Regions from separate parts of the Pseudomonas sp. YY-1 genome, predicted to be linked through region 2. Evidence: predicted binding sites of a transcription regulator. Region 2 holds the regulator's gene; the other holds the start of a gene.
What was found. The regulator sigma-54, encoded in region 2, starts transcription at its own class of promoters, with help from an activator protein. The targets are predictions, from matches to a motif close to ANTGGCATNNANNTTGCTNT.
Positions count from the first base shown of each region.

Region 1 (4,415 bases), on a different contig from region 2:
GACTGCCGCCACCCACCAATGCCGGGCCGGAGGCGCTGTGGTGCGGGGTGCGAAAGGGTCTCTGCGGCCAATGCTGCAGCGGCGTATGGCTGGCTACCGAATGGATCGCGGCGACCTGCAGCGCCTCGTTCTCGTCCAGCGCAGGTAGCAGGCCTGGCAGGCGGCTGGCCAGCAGGGTTTTGCCTGTGCCGGGTGGGCCGCTGAGCAGCAGGTTGTGTGAGCCGGCGGCCGCCACCAGCAATGCCCGTTTGGCGGCCAACTGGCCCTGCACTTCGGCCAGATCCGGATAGGGCAGGCTCTGCCTGAGCAGGCCCTGGGCTGCGTAAGGTTCGAGAGGGGCGCTGCCGTTCAGGTGTGCGGCGATCTGCAGCAAGTGCTCGACGGCGATTACCTTCAGCCCCGAGGCCAGGCTGGCCTCTTCGGCATTGGCCTGTGGCACCAAGAGGGTGCGTCCGGCTGCGCGTGCGGCCAGGGCGGCCGGCAATACGCCTTGTACAGTACGCACTGCGCCGGACAGCGCCAGCTCGCCCAGACATTCGTATTCATCCAGCGATTGAGCCGGTACCTGACCGCTGGCCGCGAGAATACCCAGAGCGATGGCGAGGTCGAAGCGACCACCGTCTTTTGGCAAATCTGCAGGCGCAAGATTCAAGGTGATGCGTTTGCTGGGAAACTCGAAGGCAGCATTGAGGATGGCGCTGCGTACGCGATCCTTGCTCTCTTTGACTGCGGTTTCCGGCAGACCCACCAGGGTCAGAGAGGGCAGGCCGTTGGCCAGGTGCGCCTCGACGGTGACGGGCGGTGCTTCTACACCGACCTGAGCACGGCTGTGAACGATGGCCAGGGACATGATCGCTCCTTGATCAAGTGGGGTGCAGTACCTGTAGAAGCGGCTGCGGTCGCGAAGCCTGTCGCGGCTAAAGCCACTCCTACAACATAACCTCAGTCTACGGCGGTGAGCTTGGCTTCCAGTTCCGCGACCTTGGCTTCCAACGCTTCGAGGCGAGCGCGGGTGCGGGCGAGAACCACCATCTGGCTGTCGAACTCTTCCCGGCTGACCAGATCGAGCTTGCTGAAGCCGCTCTGCAGCAGGGCCTTGAACTGCGCTTCCAGTTCGGCGCGCGGCAGTGGGCTGTCGCCACTGAACAAGCGCGAAGCGTGGCTACTGAGGGTGTCGAGCAAAGCTTTGGGTGGGAGCATGGGCAGGTTCCAGATACAGACGGCGGCAGTGTAGCACGCAGCCGCAGGCGCGGCGGTCGAGCGCGGGTTGCACGATTTTTGAGCATTGCGGAATGTGCCGATGCACTGGATTGGTGCGATGCATTCGGTGCGAATGACCGCTCATCCCTGCTCGAAGCGGGTAAAGGCCTGAAAGATGGCGCTTTTACGTGAGCTGGCAAGCTTTCTGCTTAGACCCCATCGACGCATGCACCGATGCAGTTCCGGTGCGGCAGGCGAAGCGGGGGAGTGTTTCGTCGGGAGCGGTTGGTGGGTATCGGCCACGCCAGGCTGGAGCGGTCGGTGCATTACAAAAGCCAGACACTGCGCTTAGACTTGAGCCGGGTTCGCAATTCCTGGGGCAAGTCCACCTTAAACGGGAGAAAGTTTCATGAAGCTAGTCACTGCCATCATCAAGCCGTTCAAGCTCGACGACGTGCGCGAGTCGCTGTCTGAGATCGGCGTGCAGGGCATTACCGTCACCGAGGTCAAGGGCTTCGGCCGTCAGAAAGGCCATACCGAGTTGTATCGCGGTGCCGAGTACGTGGTCGACTTCCTGCCCAAGGTGAAGATCGACGTGGCCATCGCTGACGATCAGCTGGATCGCGTGATCGAGGCCATCACCAAGGCTGCCAACACCGGCAAGATCGGCGACGGCAAAATTTTCGTAGTCAACCTGGAACAGGCGATTCGTATCCGTACCGGCGAAACCGATACCGACGCGATTTAACAAGCCTCCGAACCCCACGCCCCAGGAGTAAACCCATGACTCTGCGAACTTTCGCAGGGCTAGGAGCCCTTTTGTCCTCGAATTATGGCCTTGCGCTGTTTTCGAGGGCGAATGCCGGAGCTGGCGATACCCTCGCCGCTCTGCTGTGCCAGACCCTCTTCAGGTCTCGCGCTTGGCCTAGTGATGGGAATGCCTGGTCGCCTCACGGCGCAGGGGTTCCGGTGATCCAGAACGAGCGTGGCAACGACCTGTAAAGCATGCGGAACGCGTCCGGCGCCAACCTGGACGTTTCAACCGAACAGCGCACAACAAAAGCGCCGGCAAGAGGTGAAAAATGGATAACACAGCATTGACTGCATTGCAGTACGGCTTCGATACCTTCTACTTTCTGATCTGTGGTGCCCTGGTAATGTGGATGGCAGCTGGCTTTGCCATGCTCGAATCCGGCCTGGTGCGTGCCAAGAACACCACCGAGATCCTGACCAAGAACGTGGCGCTTTATGCCACCGCCAGCGTGATGTACCTGCTGGTCGGTTACTACATCATGTACTCCAGCCCGGAAGGCGGCATCTTCCCTAGCCTGGGTTTCCTGATCGGTGACGAGAACACCGCCGAGGCCGTTCTGGCTGGTGGCGAGGATGCACCCTACTACTCGGCCCGTTCGGACTTCTTCTTCCAGATCGTGTTTGCCGCGACCTGCATGTCGATCGTTTCCGGCGCTGTCGCTGAACGCATGAAGCTGTGGGCCTTCCTGGCCTTCGCCGTGGTCATGACTGGCTTCATCTACCCGATCCAGGGTTTCTGGAAGTGGGGCGGTGGTTTCCTGGATGCAGCCGGTTACCTCGACTACGCCGGCTCCGGTATCGTGCACATGGCCGGTGCTTCGGCCGCTCTGGCGGGTGTGATCCTGCTCGGCGCTCGTAAGGGTAAATACGGTCCGAACGGTCAGGTCAACGCGATTCCGGGTGCTAACCTGCCGCTGGCTACCCTCGGTACCTTCATCCTGTGGATGGGCTGGTTCGGTTTCAACGGCGGCTCGCAGCTGAAGATGAGCACCATCGAAGACGCCAACGCCGTCGCTCAGGTGTTCACCAACACCAACATGGCTGCTGCCGGTGGTCTGATCGTTGCGCTGATCATTGCCCGTATCCTGTTCGGCAAGGCTGACCTGACCATGGCCCTGAACGGTGCCCTGGCTGGCCTGGTCGCCATCACCGCGGAGCCGCTAACTCCGAGTGCTCTGCAGGCCACCCTGATCGGTGGTGTAGGTGGTGCGCTGGTGGTCTTCTCGATCCTGGGTCTGGATAAAGTGAAGATCGACGACCCGGTCGGTGCCATTTCCGTACACGGTGTGGTTGGCATCTGGGGCATCCTGGCTGTCTGCCTGACCAACGACGAAGCTTCGCTGGGTGCTCAGCTGCTGGGTATCGTCAGCATCTTCGCCTGGGTCTTCATCGCCAGCCTGATCGTGTGGAGCATCATCAAGGCGGTGATCGGTCTGCGCGTCAGCGAAGAAGAGGAATACGAGGGTGTGGACATCGCCGAATGCGGCATGGAAGCCTACCCGGAGTTCACCGGCAAGAAATAAGCTTCGCTGGGAATGACAGGGGCGCCTTCGGGCGCCCTTTGTTTTTTCTGACAGCACGCTAGAATGCGCGCGCTGGAGCCATCGAGAGTGAGAGCGGCATGTGGCAGCAACGCATCATCAGCCTGCGTCCGCGCGAGCGCGGTTTTCATCTGGTGACCGAAGAAGTGCTGGCAGCATTGCCGGAACTGGCGCAGGTGCGTGTTGGTCTGTTGCATCTGTGGCTGCAGCACACCTCGGCATCGCTGACGGTCAACGAGAACGCCGATCCTGCGGTACGCCGCGATTTCGAGCGTTTCTTCAACCGTCTGGTGCCGCAGGGTGAGACGGGCTACGAGCACGATTACGAAGGGCCGGATGATCTGCCGGCGCACTTCAAGGGCAGTTTGCTGGGCTTTCAGCTACAGCTGCCGATACAGCAGGGACGGCTGGCGCTTGGGACCTGGCAAGGGATCTACCTCGGTGAGCATCGCGATCATGGCGGTGCTCGGCGGATGGTGGCGACCTTGCATGGCGAGGCTATTTGAATTTTTTCCGGTCGAGCGGTGCACATCGCGCGACTGGGCTATAACTAACCTGCTTTTCGCAAGTCATGAGGTTGAACATGAGCGACGAAGACCTGGAACAAGACGATCTGGACGGGGCTGACGAGGACGATGGCGAGGGCCTGGCTGCTGCCGATGATGGTGACAGTGGCGACGATGACGGCGGCGAAGTCGTAGCCAGCGGCAAGAAGAGCAAGGCCAAAGCCGTTGAAGTCGATGAGATGCCCAGCATCGAAGCCAAGCAGAAGGAGCGAGATGCCCTGGCCAAGGCCATGGAAGAGTTTCTCTCCCAGGGCGGCAAGGTGCAGGAGGTGGAGCCCAACGTGGTCGCCGACCC
Region 1 covers NZ_PJLX01000015.1:40,908-45,322, forward strand. Annotated here, with positions in the region: partial or broken gene CXP40_RS19155 (YifB family Mg chelatase-like AAA ATPase) at 1-850, opposite strand, end outside; gene CXP40_RS19160 (accessory factor UbiK family protein) at 943-1,200, opposite strand; gene glnK (P-II family nitrogen regulator) at 1,610-1,948, shown strand; gene CXP40_RS19175 (ammonium transporter) at 2,283-3,536, shown strand; gene CXP40_RS19180 (secondary thiamine-phosphate synthase enzyme YjbQ) at 3,635-4,060, shown strand; gene sutA (transcriptional regulator SutA) at 4,138-4,415, shown strand, end outside.
Region 1: a site for sigma-54 is predicted at 1,393-1,412, ahead of glnK (P-II family nitrogen regulator). Genes of this name have one in related genera too.

Region 2 (4,415 bases):
CCCCGGACAGCGCGCGCCTGACCCAGCAGACCAGCGATGACAACGTCGTCGACTTCTATGCGGTAGGCGCGCGTACCGTGCAGTTCCAGGATGACGGCAAACTGCACTACCGCATGACCGCGGACAAGCTCGAACACATCAAAAGCACCGACATTACCCTGGTCGATACCCCCAAGCTGAAGCTATATCGCGGCACCGAGTTGCCCTGGGAAGTCACCAGTCAGCGTGCCGAAGTCTCGCCCGGCGGCGTCGAGGTAGAACTGATCGACGACGTGCGCATCGCCCGCACCGACGCCAAGAACCGTCCAACCATCATCACCAGCAGCCGCATGACCGTTATTCCTGACAAGGAATATGCGCAGACCGAGCAAGCCGTTAGAATCGTCGCGGCCAACGGGGTAACCACGGCACAAGGAATGAAAGCGTACTTGAATGACGGCAGGATGCTCCTGCAGTCCAACGTAAGAGGCCAGCATGAGGTTCGTTAATACCCTCCCCCTGATTCTCAGCCTCGGCGCCGCATTGGGAAGCGCGGCTGCCTGGGCACTGCCATCGGATCGCGATCAACCGATTCGCATCCAGGCCGACAGCGCAGAACTGGATGACCGACAAGGTGTAGCCGTCTACCGCGGCGATGTGATCATCACTCAGGGCACCCTGAAGATCACGGGCGACACTGTCACCATCACCCAGACCGCCAGTGGCGACATCGACGTCTTCACATCGGTCGGCAATCTGGCCTACTACGAGCAGAAGCCGGCGGCGGACAAGGACATCGTCAAGGCCTACGGCAAAACCATCCAGTACTTCGCCAGCAATGAGCGCATCGTACTGATCGACCAGGCCAAGGTGATTCAGGAAGGCAATACCTTCGAAGGCGAGAAGATCGTCTACGACACCCGCCGCCAGATCGTAAACGCCGGTCGCGCTACAGGCGGCAACGTCAGCACACCGCGCCCGCGTATCGACATGGTCATCCAACCGAAGAACAAACCCGCGGATCAGCAGCAGTAATGGCCATTCTCAAAGCCCAACACCTGGCGAAAAGTTACAAGAGCCGCCAGGTCGTGCGTGACGTCAGCCTGAGCATCGAAAGTGGTCAGATCGTTGGCCTGCTCGGCCCCAATGGTGCCGGCAAGACCACCTGCTTCTACATGATTGTCGGCCTGGTGCGCGCCGACCAAGGCCGCGTGCTTATCGACGATCTCGATGTCAGTCATCAGCCCATGCATGGCCGCGCTCGCGCGGGCATCGGCTACCTGCCGCAGGAAGCGTCGATCTTCCGCAAACTGTCGGTGGCCGACAACATCATGGCCATTCTCGAAACGCGCAAGGACCTGGACCGCGCCGGACGCCAGGCGGAGCTGGAAAACCTGCTGCAGGAATTCCATATCCACCATATCGCCGACAGCCTCGGCATGAGCCTGTCCGGCGGTGAGCGACGCCGCGTAGAGATTGCCAGAGCCCTGGCGACCAATCCCAAGTTCATTCTGCTCGACGAACCCTTTGCCGGTGTCGACCCGATTTCGGTTGGCGACATCAAGCAGATCATCCACCACCTCAAGACCAAGGGCATCGGCATTCTGATCACCGATCACAACGTGCGCGAAACCCTGGACATCTGCGAAACCGCCTACATCGTCAACGATGGGCAACTGATCGCCGAAGGTGACGCCGAGACCATCCTCGCCAACCAGACGGTGAAAGAGGTATACCTGGGCCACGAGTTCCGCCTGTAGGTCGCCCGCTATTTCGCTACAGAAATATTGCAACCCCTAGGCAAAAACGAGAAATTCAGGCATATAATTTGCTTCCTGGCGGCGCTTCGGCGCCCTGATGTGGAAGGCGTAACTCGCCAGTAAATTAAGGTCTGCAATGAAACCATCGCTAGTCCTCAAGATGGGCCAGCAGCTGACGATGACCCCGCAGCTGCAACAGGCTATCCGCCTCCTCCAACTGTCTACTCTGGACCTGCAACAGGAAATCCAGGAGGCGCTGGAGTCCAATCCCATGCTCGAGCGCCAGGAAGAAGGCGACGACTTCGACAACAGCGATCCAATGGCTGATGGCGCCGAAAGCGCCACTCCGACCCCGAACAAGGAAGAGAGCTACCAGGAAACCACCCCGACTGTGGATAACCTGGAAGAAGGCGACTGGGGCGAGCGCATTCCCAACGAGCTGCCAGTCGACACAGCCTGGGAAGACATCTACCAGACCAGCGCCAGCAGCCTGCCCAGCAACGATGATGACGAGTGGGACTTCACCACTCGCACCTCCAGCGGCGAAAGTCTGCACAGCCACCTGCTCTGGCAACTGAACCTGGCGCCCATGTCGGACAAGGATCGCCTGATCGCGGCGACCCTGATCGACTGCATCAACAACGACGGCTACCTCGAAGAAACCCTCGAGGAAGTGACCGAATCCTTCGACCCCGAACTGGATGTCGAAATGGATGAAGTGGAAGTGGTGCTGCACCGCATCCAGCAGTTCGAACCAGCAGGTATCGGCGCCCGTGACCTGCGCGAATGCCTGCTCCTGCAACTGCGTCAGTTGCCCGCTAACACCCCCTGGCTGAGCGAAACCCAGCGCGTGGTCGGCGATTATCTGGAACTGCTCGGCAGCCGCGATTACGCCCAGCTGATGCGCCGCACCAAGCTCAAGGAAGACGAACTGCGCCAGGTCATCGACCTGATCCAGCGCCTGAATCCGCGTCCGGGTTCGCAGATCGAATCCAGCGAGCCGGAATACGTGGTGCCCGACGTGATCGTGCGCAAGCACAACGAGCGCTGGCTGGTGGAACTGAACCAGGAGGCGATGCCGCGCCTGAGGGTCAACCCGCAGTATGCCGGCTTCGTCAAACGCGCCGATTCCAGTGCCGATAACACCTTCATGCGCAACCAGTTGCAGGAGGCCCGCTGGTTCATCAAGAGCCTGCAGAGCCGCAACGAAACGCTGATGAAGGTAGCCACGCAGATCGTCGAGCACCAGCGTGGCTTCCTCGACTACGGCGACGAGGCGATGAAGCCTCTGGTATTGCATGACATCGCCGAGGCAGTGGGTATGCACGAGTCGACCATTTCACGCGTTACCACACAGAAATTCATGCACACCCCGCGTGGCATTTACGAGCTGAAATATTTCTTCTCCAGCCATGTCAGCACCTCTGAAGGCGGCGAATGCTCGTCCACCGCGATCCGCGCGATCATCAAAAAACTGGTTGCAGCAGAAAACGCGAAAAAGCCGTTGAGCGACAGCAAGATCGCTGGTTTACTGGAAGCACAAGGCATCCAAGTCGCCCGTCGGACGGTCGCCAAGTATCGCGAGTCCCTCGGCATAGCGCCCTCGAGTGAGCGCAAACGACTGATGTAGGCCAGATTGACTGAAGGCCTAAAGCCTTCAGGCCAAAGTGTTCCGGCGGCGGGTCGAACCAGACCCGTCTCTTACACAAGGCAACAAGGAGAAAGCGGTATGCAAGTCAACATCAGTGGACATCAGCTGGATGTGACCGACGCCCTGCGTGACTATATCGGCGAGAAACTGGGCCGACTGGAACGCCACTTCGACAAGATCACCAACGTACAGGTGACCATGGAGGTCGAAAAACTCAAGCAGAAGATCGAAGCCACCCTGCACATCGCCGGCGGCGAAGTCGTCGCCAACGCCGAACATCAGGATATGTACGCTGCCATCGACCTGTTGGCCGATAAACTCGACCGTCAACTCATCAAGCACAAGGAAAAGCAGCTCGAACGCCTGCAAGGCGCCACGGCCCGCTGACATTCCCTATCCATGATCCGACTTGAAAATATCCTGACCCCCGGCCGTTCCCTGGTGAACGTGCCGGGCGGCAGCAAAAAACGTGTGCTCGAACAGATCGCCAATCTGGTTGCACGCGATCTGCCCGACCTGGATGCCCAGGACATCTTCGAAAGCCTCATCGCCCGCGAGAAGCTTGGCTCCACCGGCTTCGGCAACGGCATTGCCATTCCCCACTGCCGCCTGGCTGGCTGCAGTGCCCCGATCAGTGCAGTCCTGCACCTGGAGACGGCAGTCGACTTCGACGCCATCGACGGCGTGCCGGTCGATCTGCTGTTCGTACTTCTGGTGCCGGAGGCGGCAACCGATGCCCACCTCGAACTGCTGCGCCAGATCGCCAGCATGCTCGATCGCCAGGATGTACGTGAACGTCTGCGCCAGGCCAACAGCGGCGAAGATCTCTTTCAGGTCGTCGTGGACATTCAGAACGGTCAATAAACATGCGCCTGATCATCGTCAGCGGTCGCTCGGGCTCGGGCAAGAGCACCGCCCTCGATGTACTTGAGGACAACGGTTTCTACTGCATCGACAACCTGCCAGCCGGCCTGCTGCCGGATCTTGCCGAGCGCTTCCTGCCGCATAGCGACATGCTGCTGCCG
Region 2 covers NZ_PJLX01000002.1:303,165-307,579, reverse strand. Annotated here, with positions in the region: gene lptC (LPS export ABC transporter periplasmic protein LptC) at 1-488, shown strand, start outside; gene lptA (lipopolysaccharide transport periplasmic protein LptA) at 475-1,014, shown strand; gene lptB (LPS export ABC transporter ATP-binding protein) at 1,014-1,739, shown strand; gene CXP40_RS04125 (RNA polymerase factor sigma-54) at 1,876-3,369, shown strand; gene hpf (ribosome hibernation-promoting factor, HPF/YfiA family) at 3,469-3,777, shown strand; gene ptsN (PTS IIA-like nitrogen regulatory protein PtsN) at 3,790-4,254, shown strand; gene rapZ (RNase adapter RapZ) at 4,257-4,415, shown strand, end outside.